2 regions of the Paenibacillus sp. FSL M7-1414 genome follow, and region 2 is predicted to be linked to the other one. Evidence: a T-box and tRNA genes for the amino acid it is inferred to sense, from the RefSeq annotation. Region 2 holds a T-box; the other holds one or more tRNA genes.
The links. The T-box of region 2 lies ahead of MHH92_RS24015 (valine--tRNA ligase). A T-box ahead of a tRNA ligase gene usually reads a tRNA of that ligase, here a tRNA-Val.

Region 1 (9,680 bases), 810 kb from region 2:
CAGAAACATATTGTCCCAAGGAGTGAGTGAAATGAGAATGCTCATCGTTACCGTCATGTCGGTAGTCCTGAGTTTAGCCGGAATTACATCAGGCACAGGCGCCGCCATCCCTGATTATGCGAAGTGGGGAATTATTGCGGTCAAAGAAACACAGACCAAGTATAATGTGGATATTTTGGACTATAAGCATATCGGTCGCACCTCTCTAACAGCAGATCAATCACGGGAACAGTTCAAGCTATGGGTTCGTGCGAAAGACGGCAAACAATTCGCAGTCTATGTAAATGTTGATTTTAATCCATCTACACAGCAATTAAAGAAAGTACAATTTTCCGAATCGGATCGGCACTGATCCGTTATGAACCAGACTGCCTTAATCATTAAGGTGAAAGTCTGGTTTTTTTTATTTTACAAAATCCTTTTTTTACTATTGAATAAAGAACTTATGTTCGCATATAATATGAAATACAAACAAACGTTCTTATCGGAGGGATGATTATGCTAGGGAAATATATTGGCCAGATGGTGGAGCTTGTCTACATGGATCGTGCAGGGCAGATTACGCAGCGACAGATTCGAATTAACAGTGTACGTGGCGGGATGATTAGAGCATCAGCGGGAAAAGAAGGCTCACCCCGAACATTTCTGGAGCAAGGTATTCTGGCATGGCGTCCTGTTACCGATCTGAATGGGGAGGTAAAGTATGCTGAACGACTTTGAACGCAAGATTTTGCGTATTATGGTGAACTATGCAGGACAACGGCGCAGGGTGCCGCGTATGGATGAACTGGAGAACAAGACAGGACGAAGCAGAGCTTACATTCATGAGTCTTTGCTGGAGCTTGAACGCACCGGGCACATCGCCTGGGAGAACCGGTCTAATCTCGAAGGAATACAGATTTTACAGGCATGGGAACAGGTACAACAGCCGATTCGCAAAAGCCAACCTTCCGGTGATTCCGTAAAATATTTTACGGACTATTAATTCTAATAAGAAAACGCCAACCCGGATATCCGGATCGGCGCTTATTGTGTCACATGTACGACATGTGCATCTATTTTAGAAATGGGGAAGTTGGTCCAGGTTGTTGGTTGGGTCACCGTCGGCATCGCCGCGAATGTACATTTCGCCATCCTTGCCTTTAAATACATTCACACCGGCAATAGCGCCAGCCTGTACTTCTGCAAGTGCCTGCTGATAATCCAGTACGCGTCCTGCTGAAGTCTGAAAGGCTGTCAGGTCACCGTCACCATTTTTCTGTACGGCTGTGAAACTCTCGCGTGTCGTTTGATCCATGATGTCACACTCTCCTTATATGACGAGATAGGAATCTGCTTACCTGATTAGCCTATCCCAATTCATCGGAAGTATGCACCATATGCTAATAAAGACCTGCCAACGCGGAGGTTTTACAGGCTCTTTCTCATACGAACATGCAGAATATCTGCATCATAAAAAGGTTCTTCCGAAATCACTTCATAACCCAGTTTTTCATAGAATTTCTGTGCCTGACACTGCGCATCCAGTACAGAATAGGATAAGCCGAGTTCACGTGCCAGCTCCTCCATCGCGAGCAGAAGCACACGTCCATAACCAAATGAACGATGAGATTCAAGCACTGCGATTCGCTGCATTTTGGCCGTATCCTTGCTGTAATAGATCAGACGTCCTGTGGCTACAGCTTGGCCATCCGTACTTAACAATACATGATGCACATCCGGACTGATGACATCATATTGATCAATCTCAATCTCGGCAGGCACCTGTTGCTCAATAACAAAAACGTGATGGCGAATTCCCAGGGCTTGCTCCAGTTGTTCTTCTGTCGATACATAACTAATCTCAGCTGCCAATTCCATTCCTTCTTTCTGCTCTTGCGCGACATATCAGACTGAATTATACAAAAAAATGTTTTTCCTGTATAGTGAAGTCTGGAACATATTGGGAGAGGAGGGGGTAGTGATGGGCATGACAGGCATCATGGTAATTACATTGCTAATGTCGGCGGGAATGATTACTCTGTTGTATTACGTTACGAAGAAAGCATACTCACGCAAGTGGGATGAAGACGAGTAATTCACCTGTTAACCTTCACGGCAAGACTTCACTGCTTCCTCGCGGAGAATACACATCTTGAATTACAGATTTGGAGTATACGTCCAGCCAGACGGGCAGAGACTCACTATTTTCATTGGGCTGTTGTAATTGTTGGAATTGTACCGTATGTTCATCCTTCTCCAAGCCGCAACCAGTAACGGTTGTACTGAGAATCATAAGCCCAGCAAAGAGAAAGAAGCATTTGGTAAATGCATGTTTATTAGATTTTGACCGTTTTGTTATGTTTCTCATAGGGAATTCACCTCGTTGTAGAAATGGTAATCTTTCCTTTATTGTGCACCATTTCGGGTGAATTATAACCAAATAAATCATTGACAATGAACACGGTTACTTGATATGATACTGTTACTTGATTGGGAAACAATTATATATCATGATCTGTTAGCTCAGCTGGGAGAGCACTATCTTGACAGGGTAGGGGTCAGTGGTTCGAGCCCACTACAGATCATACATGAGAAGCCTTACATTGTAAGGCTTCTTTTCTTTTTTTTACATACAAACATGAATGCGATTTGCGATAGTTTCATTTTCTCTCTTCTTTTTTAAACAAAACTTAAATAAAACATAAATTCAGCGTAAGGTTCGTCTTCTATACTTGGTTCTGAGGTCAATATAGTACAGAAGAAGGAGAGAACTTATGAATTATTCAAGTCCATTTACATCAAAGTTAGCCAGAGTAGGGATCGCGGGTACACTGGCTTTAATACTGGCAACAAGCCCACTTGCCAACATGGGGGTTGTTGCCGCGGAAGCAGGCCCAGCACCTGTATCTACGAAGATATATAACACACAGAAAGACTCGATAGAGCAGACGCCGATTCAATACCAGATTCAGGCTCGATTAAATGAGAAGGACATGACGATCCAGGGGAGCGAGAAGGTAACGTACCGCAACACAAGCAAGGATGCACTCCAGCAGCTGGTTCTTCATACATATGCTGATGCAAACCTCTCCAAGTCTACACAGGCGAGCATGTACCAACAGCATAATGAGAAGATTAGTGAAGATCACCCGGAGAAGACAGCGGAGGACTTTCTGGGTGGCATCGATATTCAGGCTGTAAGCGCAGATAGCCAATCGCTGGACTTCCATAAGGAAAACCAAGCGTTGACCGTGCAGTTGAAGAAGCCCGTACAACCAGGTGAATCGGTATCATTCCAACTGGAGTTTCAGTTGAATATACCCTATGGCTCACAGCGAGTTTCCTACTACAAGGACATGATCAATGGTGCACACTGGTTCCCGGTGATGTCTGTATACGACGAGGTAAAGCATCAGTGGAACAAGGCACCGTATAGTCAAACATTTGAGAGCGATTATTACACCTCATCGGACTTTGAAGTTCAATTAAATGTTTCTGATGAGTATCAAGTAGCCATGCCGGGTACGATCACCACTCAAATCAGTACAGAACATGGTCGTAAAGTTGTTTCTGCTGTGGCCGAGAACACAAGGGAGTTTGTATTCTTTGCTAGCCCAAACCTTCAAGTGGAGAGTGTTACTCGTAACGGTCTGACGGTGGAATACTATTATTACAACGATGATCCATCCAAGAAAAAGATAGTTGACCGCTACATTAATCAGGCATTCAAGGTCATCGATTTCTATAGTGAGAAATATGGCAAGTATCCCTATCCAGAGTTCCGAATTGTCGAGACGTATGTACAAGGCGTTGCCGTGGAGTATGCGAGGCTCATCCAGATGGGACAGATTCAAAATGGTGCTGTTCCAGAAGAAGACACAACATTTGTTCATGAAATAGCGCATCAGTGGTTCCATGCATTGATTGGTAATAATTCGGAGACAGAATCCTTCCTGGATGAAGGCTTTGCTGATTTCTCCATGGTGTATTTTGCCGAGAAACAGGGAGACAAGCTAAATGGGTTCAGATCCATACAGTTTGATACTGCGCCCGTAGATATGGCGATTGCGTCAACAAACGATGAAGCTGGGGATTTGGCAAGTTTGGTATATTATCAGAAGGGGCGACAAGCGATCTATCAGCTTTACCGTTCCGTCGGTGAAGAGAAATTTGACGAGTTGATGAAGACATATTTCAAACGCTACGTGTACCAAAATGCAACGGTAGAGGGGCTGCTTCGAACCATTGAAGATGTGCTTGGTAAAGAAATACGTTCAGAAATGCAGATGGCCCTATATCAGCCTGATTTTGTCTTAAAGCCGGAATACCAATTATCACCGGAAGAGACCGCCGCCTATGTGCATGATGTCTTACAAGTGCAATATCAGACTGTCATGGGTATAATCCCCAATCTGCCTTATGAAGTGATGAATCGATTGATGGACAAAGCCCTTCAAGGCGAGGAATTAACCATTGTGCTCAGCGATCAGGTGAGTAAGCTTGCAACTAAACAGCAGGAAGATATGGTTAATCAGTTGACCGGATTCCTTGATATGACTGGTATGAAATACGACATTATAAGGGATCGCAAGGAATTGAAGCAAAAGATGAAAAAAAAGATCGGCAACAGCAACCTTATTGTCATTGGCAATGCCAAGTCAAACGGATTGGTGCAGGCTTTAAAACTTAACATTATTGATCGAACGAAACAGACGGGGTTTCCTTGGAAGAATACCATGAATCAACCTCTCGCCGCGGGTGCATATGTTATCAAACATCCCTATAACCAGAATCGATTGATGCTTCATTATTTCTGGAATGAGGATCATCTGAGTGATGAGGCATTTGAAGCTTTTAAGCTGAAAATACAGGAGTCTATCGGATTCACTAACGACTTTTACCAGTACTATGTATTGGATAACCAAGGCAAGGAGAAATCCAATAAAAAAGTTGTGAATCCCATATCTTCACTTTTTGCGGAGTAATAAGTAATAAGTAATTGGTTTTGCAGTTTCTTCCTCTAAACAGGTTAGCCAATTGTTATTGGTTAGCCTGTTTAGTCATTTTAACAAAAGCAAACCGATGGTTGCACAACTCACTCCCCTCCATAGAAAAGATATAACCTTCAAAAAGTCTAAAAGGGGATAAAATTTTATGTTGTTTTGCAAACCAGTCTTGGAATATTAGGCCTTAAAATGGGCATGATGCTTTAACAGAAAGGTAACTTCATGAATATACTTATCGTGAGAAAACAATAGGAGGGATTAATATGAAGGATCAACATTATCCGGGCATGCCATGGAAAGAGACAGTCACTGATCACAACGGTAAGGAAAGCAAAGGAATTAACAAAATGAAAGCGTATTCATATAATACAGGCATTCGCTCTATCATTCGTGTTATTCAGGGGCCGGCTGCGAATATGGGTAATGTTGTTGATCTCTCAAATCTACTAAAGGGCGCGACGGATTTAGTATACTTCTCTCCATTGGACATTGTCACCCTGAACGTTAAGGAGGTTGTGTAACATGTCAATGGTCGAAAAAAATATCCAGGCAGAACAGACTGCTACTGTCACAGCCAACAGTTTCACTTCACCTTATGATTATTGCGATGCAGAAACCAGACGGATGTACACGCCTCAATTTGATAAAAAAATGGACAATCCTATGTATACTGCTGCAATGGCGGGTCTGCAATCGATCTATTGGTTTCGGGCGATCAAGGTAAAGGGGCTTATCCCTGATGCAAAAGCAGATTATTATGCTACGTATTCTACCAACCATAATCACATCGGAGGAATTGGACTAGCCTACTCGAACAGCCCGACAGGACCATGGACCAAACACGGACAGGTGTATCTCGATACTGTGGTTGGGAATTCGACGGAAACTCCATTTGTGATCTGGAACGATGAAGAACAATTGTTCTTTATGTATTATCAACAAAACGGACTGGGGATCAATCAATCGACGGCACTTGCGACCTCTGTAGACATGATTAACTGGACAAGAGTGGGTTTGATTTTGGACAAACCTCCCGGGTTCCCAGGTGATGGTCATACCGGATATTTCTCGTGTTTCAGAAATGGTGGCAAATGGATCGGTTTCTCAGTGATGGGCGGTGGGGACTTTGGTCGTAAATGTATCTGGCATTCGCATGACGGACGTAGCTGGTTAGCTGATCCAAGACCATTAATGGGTGGGAATGATGCCACTTTAAGTGCAGGAGAAAACATTTCGAGACCCAATGCTGGTGTATTTATGTACAAAGGGAGCATGTGGTGGCTGGGTATGTTATCGGCTTATGCTTCCGGTGGGGTTACGACTGTAGCTCGGCCTGCCATTGCAAAGATCAGCGCAGACTTTCGTCAACTGCTGGACAAACCTACAGATATATATTTTCCGGCATTGACTTGGGAAACGACCAACATGCAATCCTTGATGGTGTCCGTTATGGACGGCGTAGTGTACGTGTATTACAATACCGATCATAATATCGGTGTAGCCTATTCGGTGGGGGTGTAGAGATGATTATACGTGATGCAGCGGGTCAGATCGTGCCCTTTGGAAAGGTCCACAAACAGCTTGTGGCCGATTTTCTTTACGGAACGTTACCGGATTGGGTGGAGGTGGTGGGCAACCCTACGTTTGAGCCTTTGCCCGACAGAGGAACCATAACCGTTACAACACCGACAACAGCAGGAGCCACGGCAGAGTTGAAAATGAAACATCTGATTGACAGCTCGAAAGTAACCGCAATTGCAATCACTTTGGAAGCGCTACAATTAAACGGGAACATTGGAATCTCAGTTCAGGTTGGCATTAAATCAAAGGATAGCAAGGCCGGAATCACCTTTTATCAAAATGTAAATCAGAAATATGGTATGGTCCGTGCCTATAAAGCAGATGGAACGTACACGGATTTTAATCAAAATATGGTGTTCTTCACCACACATGGCGTAGCAGGAGATGAAGCACAGAACCGTAAGAATCTCACTGTGCTGCTCTGTACAGGGTTACAGTTCTCAGCTGGGTTCGAGAGACCGTCCGTATGGCTTGGTGCGGATGATCAATATGGCGGTGTTGTTGCTGACCTTAGCGGTGGGTTGTTCCAACATGGAGAACTGCAATGTCTGTTAAAACTGACTACAAGTAAGGCCGAGGCTAAGTATTTCAAATGTGCACAGATGAAAGTGGATATCTGGAGTAATTAATCAAACTGGGAAGATGTCTGAAGATGAACAAGGTGCATGATTTGTATTGGAATGACGACGAGAATAGATAGATTATCTGGATGGATCAATAAAAAGACATACGTGCAGTAATTTGGTACCTAAACACAGACACTTTGAAAATGAAGTGCAGTGTTTGGGTACCATTTTTATTTAGAGAATGAAGTCAGGCCAAGTTTATTGGATACAAGCGAACAACTCAGGAAGTGCTCTGACTCTATGTTTGGGCTGTCCGGGGTTAGAGATGAATTATTCTCCAAACGTGTTTTAAACTATATTTTTTTATATCAACTATTTACATACACAATTTAATTGTGTACAATGTAATTGTAGGCGATATAAGAGAGATCAAAATTCAGTCAAAATAAATCTAATTAACTAAAGGAGTTTTCACAAATGAAAACATTATATGAAACAACAGTCATCAATACAGGCGGACGTCAAGGCATCGTACAATCCCCCGATAACGTGTTTATGTTGGATGTTGCTGCACCACCTGAACTCGGAGGACAAGTGACGACAGCTACCAATCCGGAGCAGTTGTTTGCAGCAGGGTATAGTGCTTGTTTTAACTCTGCACTGGAGTTTCAATTGAAGAAACACAAAGTTGAAATTGAAAGAAGTACCGTAGCTGCAACGGTAATGTTGGTGACGGACTCTGAGGATAACGGCGTGAAGCTTCAAGTAGATTTGGAAGTTAAAATTCTTGGTCTGGATGAGGAGACAGCACAGAAGTTTGTGAAACTTGCCCATGACTACTGCCCATATTCCAAAGGAATCAAAGGAAACGTGAATGTTAACGTGGAACTGGCGTAATCACTGATACTATTTGTTGTTGATAAGAAGCCTCCGAGTAATCGGAGGTTTTTTGGTGTTTTATGCAGAAAAATCAATTTCATACTCAATTATGGGTTATAATGGTAGTGAGTTTACACAAAACTGCTGAAAGGGGAATGTACTTATGATGGATTTTAGCAAACCACCCCATGGCTCTGAGACCGATACCCACCGTCAGCGACATCAGGAGAATGAACAGAAATACCTGTCCGGAGGCAAGAGCATTTGGTATGAAATCAGCAACTGGCTCATTCTCGGGGGTATCCTCCTTGTCATATTTTTATTATTTAAATACGTTTTCTAAATAGACACACAACCGGGCGAATCCCCATATGATGCATTACATCAGTAAGCACTTGGGGAAATGGGGAATCCGGGATGGCAAAGGCAAAGGGTAAGAAAGCTCCCGCATTAAAGAGTGATAAAATACGTGTATCCATGAAGTTGGTCACATCGGATGTATGCGAGAGATGTAAGACACCATGTACACGAGGCATGGATTACGCTGCACGTATGAGAATTGAAGGGGCTTTAGGCAAGGGCGTTCCTTGTATATTGACCCGCCATACTTCTTCATAACTCTTCGTATAATCCCGTATATATAACAATAATAGAACAGGGGCATCCTTTAATGAGGATCGCCTCTTTTTGTGCATTCCAAGGGGTGGAAAAAATTCTGGATAAAAAATGAAAAATGATGAAAAACAGCGCAACTTTGTGGATGAATCTGCAGTATAAATGTACAACAGCTAGCAGCAGGGGAGGGAATATTGACGGGATGAAATGGAAACGAATATTGCTTTGTGTCACGGTATTCTCCTTGCTCGGCGGGTCTTTATTGTTTGCAGATTCGGTGAACGAGAAGATTCGTGTTCTCATTAACGGCAAGGAAGCAGCTGATGGAGGTTATCTCATTGATGGAACGACCTATGTACCTGTCAGGGAAGCCGGAGGCGTCGTCAAATGGGACAGCAGTAACAAGAGAGTAACGGTGATCAAACCGAATGTACATATTTTTCTCTTCAAGGGAGACACTGTATTTGGCAACGTTAACGTAGGTAAGCTGAAATTCAATGTATTTTCACAAGTGGACAGTCTGACAGCAGATGTAGCTGCGGTGAAAGTAACGATTACCAATCCAAGCGGTCAGGTGAAGGATATCCAGTCACAGGAGCTTACGACCCAGAAGGATAACTTCTGGTTCCGCACATATGATTTTACGTATGATTTCAGTCGTGCCGGCAAGTATCAGGTCGGCTTTCATATTAAAGAAAATGCAAACAGCAGCTACGTCCTGGTAGCGGAGAAAATCATTACAGCGCTGAACGATTGAAGCGAAAATAACCCTGTGAGTTAAATTGACCTGTGTCATTGAACATGTTACGATATGCAAGGTTACACAATTTCTATTTATAAAGCGAGGTATTTCAATGAGCGATCACACACATGAACACGGCGATGGCTGCGGATGCGGGCAAGACCACGACCACGACCACGAGCATGAAGAAGTCCTTCTCACATTAACAGACGAGAACGGCCAAGACGTGGAGATGGTTTTGGTGGAGACGTTTGACGTGGAGAAGCATGTTTATGCGCTCCTGCTGGAACGTAACAATCCTGAAGCTGA
Region 2 (9,680 bases):
CCATCAGCTCGATCTTTTTGCTCATCGGCACGTTCACTTCTGCACGAATGTTTCGCACTGCACGAATGGTATCCATGAGCAGGTTCATCTCGGCAACAGCCTCTGGGTTCTCCAGAGCAGGATCATATACCGGCCATGATGCCAGCGTAATGGTCTCACCTTCATGCGGCAGATGCTGCCAGATCTCTTCGGAGATGTATGGCATAAACGGATGAATCAGGCGCATGGTCTGATCCAGCACATAAGCAAGCACGGATTGTGTTTTCTTCTTGGCAACCGGATCTTCCCCATAGAAGGACAGCTTAGCAAACTCGATGTACCAGTCACACAGGTCATCCCAGATAAAGTTATACAACACTCGACCCGTTTCCCCAAATTCATACGCTTCGATTAGACGCGTAATATCGCGGGAAGTTTCGTTCAGACGGTGCAAAATCCAATAATCCGCTGTACCAAGCTCTCCGCTAATGTCACGTTCCTCATAGGTGAATCCTTCCAGATTCATCAATGCAAAGCGCGAAGCATTCCAGATCTTGTTGGCAAAGTTACGAGCCTGCTCCACTCGTTCCCAACGGAAACGCAGATCCTGACCTGGCGTGCTGCTGGTTGAGATCATGTAACGCATTGCATCTGCGCCGTATTTCTCAATCACATCCAGCGGATCTACACCGTTGCCCAGTGATTTGGACATTTTGCGTCCATCTGCATCACGAACAAGACCATGCATCAGCACATCCTTGAACGGAATCTCATCGGTGAATTCCAGTGCAGTGAAAATCATACGTGCAACCCAGAAATATATGATGTCATACCCTGTCACAAGTACACTTGTCGGATAATAACGTTTCAGGTCTTCCGTATCTTCCGGCCAGCCTAGTGTGGAGAATGGCCATAAGCCGGAGCTAAACCAAGTATCGAGTACGTCTTCGTCCTGTCTAAGCTTGCGTCCAGCATTCTCTGGCAGCGTTGTTGGATCTTCAGCAGATACGATGATTTCACCTGTTTCTTCATCATACCAAGCAGGTATACGATGTCCCCACCACAGTTGACGGGAAATACACCAGTCACGAACGTTCTCGATCCAGTTCAGATAGGTTTTCTCAAAACGATCTGGAACAAAATTAACCCCTTCGCCGCTCTGTTGTTTCTTAATCGCTCTCTCTGCAAGTGGCTTCATCTCAACGAACCACTGTGTAGACAGATACGGCTCAACAACAGCTCCGGTACGTTCACTGTGTCCAACCTGATGCGTGTGATCCTCAATGTTGATCAATACGCCCTGCTCTTTCAAGTCAGCAACAATCTGCTTGCGGCAGTCACTGCGATCCAGTCCCTGATACTTGCCTGCCTCAGCATTCATTGTGCCGCTCTCATCCATTACTGTAATCTGAGGCAGATCATGACGAAGACCTACTTCAAAGTCATTTGGATCATGCGCAGGCGTGATTTTAACTGCACCACTTCCAAACTCTTTATCCACATAATCATCAGCGATAATTGGAATTTCGCGTCCAATGATAGGCAGTACAAGTACTTTACCAATCATATCTGCATAACGCTCATCCTTCGGATGAACAGCAACCGCTGTATCACCCAGCATCGTTTCAGGACGCGTTGTTGCCACTGTAACGTAGCCACTTCCGTCTTTGAGCGGGTACCGCAGATGGTACAGGTGACCCTGAACCTCTTTATATTCAACCTCAATGTCGGACAGAGCTGTCCGGTTCACCGGGTCCCAGTTAATGATACGTTTGCCTCGGTAAATAAGGCCTTTTTCATACAGTTGAACAAATACTTTACGAACCGCTTGGGACAGACCTTCATCCAGCGTAAAACGTTCACGTGAGTAATCAAGCGACAATCCCATTTTGCCCCATTGCTGACGAATGGTAGTGGCATATTGATCTTTCCAGTCCCATACCTTCTCCAGAAACTTCTCACGTCCCAGATCATAACGAGTCAGACCTTCTTCACGCAGCTTCTGCTCCACTTTGGTTTGGGTAGCAATACCTGCATGGTCGGAACCCGGAAGCCACAGTGCGTCATAACCTTGCATCCGTTTGGTGCGGATCAGAATATCCTGCAGTGTAAAATCAAGCGCATGCCCAATGTGCAGCATCCCGGTCACATTTGGGGGTGGAATTACAATCGTATACGGCTCGGCATCTTTACGTTGACCGGCTTTGAAATATCCACGTTCCATCCAGGTGGAGTACCATTTATCCTCTGCCGCCTTAGGATCGTAAGTGGTCGGCATTTCTGTTGCAGCTGATTTTTTTTCCTCAGACATGTGTCATTCCTCCGTTACTTCATCATCTTCGCCAAAAAAAACAAAAAAACCTTTCATCCATCAAAGGACGAAAGGTTAGCTTTCGCGGTACCACCTTTGTTTCACGCCTACAGCAAGATAGACTTCACCCTCTGTACATGACGTGACACTTCAAGCAGATAACGGCTGCTACCGGCCCATCCTACCTCAGAAATAAATGACGATAGATCTCATTCATCCCTTGTATTCAAACAGGCAACTCCCGGGCGACTTCGATCAGTTGGTTCCTGCGGAATCTCACAGCGTTGCAATTCCACTCTCTGAAAGGTCATACTGTCTACTACTCCCGTTCCACGTTGTTCTTCAAAAAACCTACACACATCATACCTTGCTCGTGCGCGATAGTCAACCTGACAACAGCGGATAAAGAGCGCTGGAATGCAGGTTTAGGACGAATCATGCAAAAACCCGCAATCCTCAAGGGGATCACGGGTCGTAACGAAGGCTTTAACTACGGATTAAGGGATGTACAATATCTGACCTTCTTCCACAACCTGCTCAGATAATCGGTTATACAACTGAAGTTCCCTCGTGCTCAATTGATATCGATCTGCAATAGCATCCAGTGTATCTTCTCGCTGAACGATGCAAAGTTTCACCTTGCGGAACGGGGTCTGGTCCACGATCGTTCCCAGGAACAGGTTCTTCCATTCCACATCATCAGCTGGATACGTTTCTTCCTGTACCACACCCGCAGGAACCTCATCGCCTCGCTCCACTTCAGCATCGCGTGCCGCTCTACCGGAGGATAACAAAGAAGAGATACCTACGCCCTCTTCTTGCCGTGGTGCGGATTCTTTTTTGCTGCCAAAAGCAACCTTCAGCTCTGGCTTGTCTTCCGTCTCAGCCACAGGTTCAGGAACAAATGCTTCGTTCTGTACGAACTCGTCTACCCCAGTCGCTTCAAAAGACGGCCGGTCTTCCTCAGCGTTGCCTGGTTCGGACGAAGCAAATACACCTTGCCAGTTCTCCGCCTGTGATTCGCCCGGGACATCGGCAACTGCCTGATTCTCCTGCTGAGGTACAGATCTCGCGGATTCGAAGTGCCATACCTCTGGTGCGTCCGGTACATCCGGTGATGCCAACTCATTAGATGATTGAGCAGTAGGCTCTGAGACTGCTTGATCTGCACTTCTCGAGTTCGCAGGCAATGCATCCACGGAAGGCTCGGACCAACCCGAAGACTCATCTTCCAGAGGCAGCAATGGTTCTGACTCAGGGTAAGAAGCTAATCGATCTGCGGTCTCAGCCATAAATGACGAAATCGGAGAAGGTTCGCTGTATTGCTCATGAGATGCCAATTCATCTCCATTCGCTGTCAGAGATGCGGGATCTTCATTTGCATCAGGTTGTCTGTTTTCGTTAGCGTACTCCGCACTTAGCTCCTCAGATTGAAGTGGCTCTGCGGATGACGCATTCGCATAATCCTGCTGCCATTCTTCGCTATTCCTTAATGTCTCTTCCCTTGTGGACAGGTCAGCGAATTCCGGAGCACCATATGCAAGTTCTGCTGCATTCGCAAGTCTCTCTTCCTCACTCCGCTGGAGCAGGTACTCTTGTGCAAATGTGTTGGGATCGCTACCTGCCTGTGCTGCTTCATCGGAACGGTTGGATTGCTGAACATCAGGTGAATGAACAACTGTAAACTCATCTGCTGACCATACTTGTGGCTCTTCAACAGGAAAACCTTCGATACCTCGCAGCGACAATACACCTGTAATGTTCAGACTGCGATTGGATAACAGATCCACGTCAAAATTTTCGATCTCGATGGAAATATCCTCAATCGATCTGACCCGGTTCAGCGGCACTGTGATCTCCACGGGAATGAAATGTTTGAGCTCCTCTGAAGCCTCATTTTCTCCTCTGTACGCACCTGTAAGTAAAAGATGCCCTCTTAATGTGGCATGATCATCCTGCCCTATGACTTGAATGCGCGGGTATAGTTCAATCTCCTCCAATTCCTCAATCGCAGGAACTCCCTCAGACAAATGAACGCGCTCATAAATATCGAACCGCAAACCATAAGGTTGATTCAACAAAGGTGGCGTCCTCCTTTCGGCATATGTTCACCATGATCCTTCTCATGGGACTGATCCATGGTCCAAATCCTTCGTTACCCCATCTATATGCCTTGAATGAGGGGAGCATGCCACCTTTTGAAAAACCTTGCTATATATGTTCACCTCATGATTATTTACACTGTCACTCCAATGACAGAACAACCTTCTGATCGCTGTTATCCCCAGATTTTTTTCATTCCTTTTTATAAAGGGAAAATCCGGGGATAGCTTATGCTTCCGAAGCAGTTTTCTTTCAGAAAGCTTTTAGGCGAACGCTTTGCTTCTTCTGGTTGTTTCTGTCCTCTCCGTTCTCGTGTAAATAGTTAGTCGAACTTATATAGTGTATTAATAATTTTGACGCTCACGCTCTGCCAATTGTGTGAAATCGGACGGCCAAGGGTCGTTCACTTCAATCATCGCTCCGGTTAACGGATGACTAAACTTAAGCATCTCTCCGTGAAGTGCTTGTCGTCCAATGGCATCCGCTCTACCTCCATACAACGCATCACCAATAAGCGGATGTCCCGCGTAACTCAGGTGTACACGAATTTGGTGTGTGCGTCCTGTATCCAGCTTTAATCGTACAAGGGTTGCTCGTTCCCACACTTCGACGATCTCCACATGAGTAACAGCTTCCTGTCCACCTTCCGAGACACGCCTGCGCTGTTTGTGATGTCTATCCTTGCCAATCGGAGCATCAATTTTGTGGAGTTCAGGGGGGATTTGTCCACCTGCAATGGCTACATAATGGCGGCCAATCTCTTTGCGACGCATCGCTTCATCCAGTTTGGCGAGGGCAAAAGCATTTTTGGCATACAGGACAGGTCCGGTTGTATCCTCGTCCAGTCGATGAACATGGCGTACGCTCGCCTGGATTCCGTTCATTTCATAATAAGAGGCAACCACATGATCCAGCGTGATGGCCTGATCGGCAAGGCTTCCATCTGGATGCAGTTTCATGCCTGCCGGTTTGTGCATAACCAGACAGAAATCATCCTCATACAATACATCCACATCAGCCCAGCGTGGCTCAACATCGATTGGCTGGGACGCAAAAAGGGCCAGCCGAAGCCGGTCCCCTGCAAGTTGTATTCCTTGGTTTGCTTTTAACTGACGGAGCAGTTTCTCCGGAAACTGAAGTTCAGACAATAGCCACTGCTCTGCGGCCATCGGTTTGTCCGAACTGCCTGTTACGGCTTTCCCTGGCATCAGCTCAAGCCATTCCCCGCGGCGTTTCCAACTTTTGATGGTCATAGCGATTGAAGAGCTTTACGATTCGCCTCAATCGTATCGTCAATATCCTGCTCTGTGTGCACACCAGAGACAAACATACCTTCGTATTGCGAAGGCGCAACACTCACACCTTGATCAATCATGGCCGCAAAATAACGACGGAATTGATCCAGATTGCTTTCTTTGGCAATATCATAATTGGTTACTGGAACGGCACTGAAGAATGGACAAACCATGGAACCCACACGGTTAATGGTTATCGCAATACCCGTCTCAGCTGCATTTTTCTCGAATCCGGCTTGCAGACGTGCAGACAATGTCTCCAGACGGTCATAGACCTCTGGTGTTAATAATTTGAGCGTGGTATATCCTGCTGCCATAGCCAGCGGGTTCCCACTCAGTGTACCTGCCTGATAGATCGGTCCTGTTGGAGCAATCTGTTCCATCAGATCCCGACGGCCACCATAAGCACCAACCGGGAGTCCGCCACCGATAACTTTACCCAGACAAGTCAGGTCAGGTGTAACCCCATATCGTCCCTGAGCACAGTTCAACCCTACGCGGAAACCGGTCATGACTTCGTCAAAAATAAGCAGGCTGCCATATTGGGTCGTCAAACTGCGCAGGCCTTCAAGGAAACCGGAAGCCGGAGGAACAACCCCCATGTTACCCGCCACAGGCTCCACAATAACAGCGGCCAGTTCTTCACCATAACGTTCAAAAGCAAGTCTCACGGACTCCAGATCGTTATAAGGCACCGTAATGGTATTCACAGCTACGCCTTCAGGTACGCCTGGACTATCTGGCAGACCCAGCGTTGCAACACCTGAGCCAGCCTTGATCAGCAAGCTGTCTGCATGTCCATGATATGATCCTTCAAACTTCAGAATTTTACTGCGTCCGGTTACCCCGCGTGCCAGTCGAATGGCACTCATGGTTGCTTCCGTGCCGGAATTAACCATCCGCACGATATCGATAGAAGGTACACGCTCACAGACCAGTTTTGCCATCTCGGTCTCCAGCAAGGTAGGCGCACCAAAGCTTGTTCCTTTGAGGGCTGTCTCACGCAAAGCTTCTACAACGTCAGGGTGTGCATGTCCCATAATGAGTGGGCCCCACGATCCCACATAGTCAATAAAAACATTGCCATCAATATCGTAGATTTTGGACCCTTCACCGCGCTCTGCATAGATCGGAGTAAGTCCCACCGATTTGAATGCGCGTACAGGGCTGTTCACACCCCCGGGTATGTACTGCTTCGCTTCCTCAAACGCGCTGCGTGAGCGCTCATCATTGCGACGATTACCTTGTTGTGCAGTCATGAATATCCTCCTCAATGTAATTATTTTATTTCTCAGCCAACCAGCGTGAAGCGTCTTTTCCGTAGTAGGTAATGATCATATCTGCACCTGCGCGTTTCATGCTGAGCAGGATTTCCATGGCAACTTTTTTCTCATCGATCCAGCCTTGAATCGCCGCCGCCTTCACCATGGCATACTCGCCACTTACATTATAGGCAACAAGCGGAAGATCAAATTGATCCTTAATCGTACGCATGACATCAAGATAGGAAAGGGATGGTTTTACCATCAACATGTCCGCTCCTTCGAGCACATCCGTCTCTGCTTCACGCAAGGCTTCACGTGCGTTCGCCGGGTCCATCTGATATGACTTGCGGTCTCCGAATTGTGGTGTGGAATCCGCAGCTTCACGGAATGGACCATAGAATGCGGATGCATATTTAACAGAGTAAGACATAATCGGAATATGACTGAATCCATTCTCATCCAGCCCCGCGCGGATCGCTTGTACAAATCCATCCATCATGTTGGATGGTGCAATAATGTCCGCTCCTGCTTTGGCTTGAGACACTGCCGTTTGCACGAGTAGATCAAGTGATTCATCATTTAACACATCTCCGCAGATGTGGCCGTCAATCTCCACGGTGTGTACCATACCGCAGTGACCGTGATCCGTGAATTCACACAGACAAGTATCCGCAACAACCAGCAGTTCCGGGTACCAGGATTTGATCAATCTCGTCGCTTCCTGCACAATGCCATCTTCAGCGAAGCCAGATGAACCCACACTGTCCTTCGTCTCGGGAATACCGAACAATAACACGGCTGGAATTCCCAGCTCGGCAATTTCCGTTACTTCCTCCTGAAGACGATCCAGCGAGAAGCGGAATACGCCAGGCATGGATTTAATTTCAGATTTCACATTTTCTCCATACGTCACATAGATCGGTTGAATAAAGTCGTCCACGGTTAGATGGGTCTCTCTGACCATATTGCGAATACCTGTGGATTGACGTAAACGGCGATGCCGTACAATTGGAAAACTCATACGAGTAAAACCTCCTTGAAAGTTAAATAGAGCAAAAAGGGAAGCGCGCTGGTATCCTATCGAATTCAGCACGCTTCATATGTTGACATGATTACATGTGTATTAATTTCGAAGAGCGCCTTCTTTGGTACCTGTCCGTTTCCAGTCGCATAGCACTGTGATCAAGCTATCCATCGTTGCTTCCTCTGCCATCAGTGTAACCTTCAGTCCAGCGGCTTCTGCCGTCTTGGCTGTAACAGGTCCGATGCACGCAACCTCCACATCTTTCAATAAAGGCAGTGGATCTTGCAATCCCATACGTTTCAACATACTCATGAAATTGGTAACCGTCGATGAACTTGTAAAGGTCACCGCATGAATTCCACCTTCTTCAAGCAGCTTGAGCAGTTCATCATCATCCTCACCAGCAAGGATCGTATCGTAGGTGATGGCTTCGGTGACCTGAATTCCTCGTTCTCTCAACTGGTCACGTAACCATGTACGTGCAAGATCACCGTGCGGAAGCAATACTCTCTGGCCTTCCTTCAGCTCACTTTCAAAAGCCTCAAGCATGCCTTCGGCCTGGAAAGGACCTTTGACAACCTCTGCAACGATGCCATGTTTGCGCAAGGCATCTGCTGTGGAAGGTCCTACGGCAGCAATTCTCGCTTGATGAATCGAACGAATATCCTTGCCTTCCTGTTCCAGATGGCGGAAGAAAAACTCCACGCCGTTCACACTTGTGAAAAACACCCAGTCATAGGTATTTAAAGCACTGAAGGCGTCTTTGACACTTTGCTGCGCAGATTCACTGGACGGCATAACCGTCTCAATGACCGGAAACTCATACGGTTCGCCGCCGAGTTCCTCAATGCGATTCACCAGTTCACTCGCCTGACTGCGAGCACGGGTTACCAGAATTCGTTTGCCAAACAGCGGCAGCGCTTCTGCCCATTTCAACTGTTCCCGCTGATTGACGACATCTCCCACCACAATAACAGCTGGTGGTTGGAAATTGGCTGCGATCACTTTCGCTTCTATATCTTCAAGGGTACCTGTAAGGGTATCCTGTTCCGCTCGTGTTCCCCAACGAATCAGAGCTACCGGTGTTTGCGCTGGACGACCATGGCGAATCAATTGTTCGCTGATATATCCAATTTTGGCAACCCCCATCATAAATACAAGTGTGCCCGTCGCATTCGTCACTTTATCCCAATGGATACTGCGATCAAGCTTGTCCGGACTCTCGTGCCCCGTAATAATAGAGATGGAAGAGGCATAGTCACGGTGAGTCACAGGAATTCCGGCATACGCAGGTACACTTATTGCAGCGGTAACCCCAGGTACAATCTCAAACGGAATTCCGTTTTTGTGCAGCAAACCCGCCTCTTCCCCCACGCGTCCAAAGATAGTTGGATCGCCGCCCTTAAGCCGAACCACAACCTTGCCTTCAAGAGCCAGATCAACCAACAGTTGATTGATCTCTTCCTGTTTCATCGTATGCCGATCCGGGCGCTTGCCCACGTAAATCTTGACTGCGCCGGGTTTCATTTGTTTCAACAATCTCGGACTTGCCAAACGATCATAGACTACCGCATCGGCTTTCCCGATGGATTCCCACCCTTTTACCGTAATCAGCTTTGCATCCCCAGGACCTGCCCCTACCAAAAAGACCTTTCCCACCATGTCTTCATCCCCTAACTTCTGCCAGTATCTGCTCTGCTCCC

Region 1: it has a tRNA-Val gene. The T-box ahead of MHH92_RS24015 (valine--tRNA ligase) is inferred to sense a tRNA for this amino acid. The anticodon was not compared.

Annotation. Positions count from the first base shown of each region.
Region 1 is NZ_JBBOOS010000001.1:4,675,431-4,685,110, reverse strand. It holds gene MHH92_RS20365 (DUF3889 domain-containing protein) at 32-352, shown strand; gene MHH92_RS20360 (hypothetical protein) at 499-720, shown strand; gene MHH92_RS20355 (hypothetical protein) at 704-985, shown strand; gene MHH92_RS20350 (DUF3892 domain-containing protein) at 1,061-1,297, opposite strand; gene MHH92_RS20345 (GNAT family N-acetyltransferase) at 1,411-1,854, opposite strand; gene MHH92_RS20340 (hypothetical protein) at 2,093-2,350, opposite strand; tRNA gene MHH92_RS20335 (tRNA-Val) at 2,495-2,567, shown strand; gene MHH92_RS20330 (M1 family metallopeptidase) at 2,757-4,967, shown strand; gene MHH92_RS20325 (hypothetical protein) at 5,252-5,509, shown strand; gene MHH92_RS20320 (hypothetical protein) at 5,511-6,509, shown strand; gene MHH92_RS20315 (hypothetical protein) at 6,512-7,198, shown strand; gene MHH92_RS20310 (organic hydroperoxide resistance protein) at 7,613-8,032, shown strand; gene MHH92_RS20305 (copper amine oxidase) at 8,832-9,386, shown strand; gene MHH92_RS20300 (DUF1292 domain-containing protein) at 9,484-9,680, shown strand, end outside.
Region 2 is NZ_JBBOOS010000001.1:5,487,191-5,496,870, forward strand. It holds gene MHH92_RS24015 (valine--tRNA ligase) at 1-2,290, opposite strand, end outside; T-box leader at 2,351-2,632, opposite strand; gene MHH92_RS24020 (LysM peptidoglycan-binding domain-containing protein) at 2,788-4,371, opposite strand; gene MHH92_RS24025 (RluA family pseudouridine synthase) at 4,738-5,646, opposite strand; gene hemL (glutamate-1-semialdehyde 2,1-aminomutase) at 5,643-6,947, opposite strand; gene hemB (porphobilinogen synthase) at 6,973-7,974, opposite strand; gene cobA (uroporphyrinogen-III C-methyltransferase) at 8,077-9,639, opposite strand; gene hemC (hydroxymethylbilane synthase) at 9,644-9,680, opposite strand, start outside.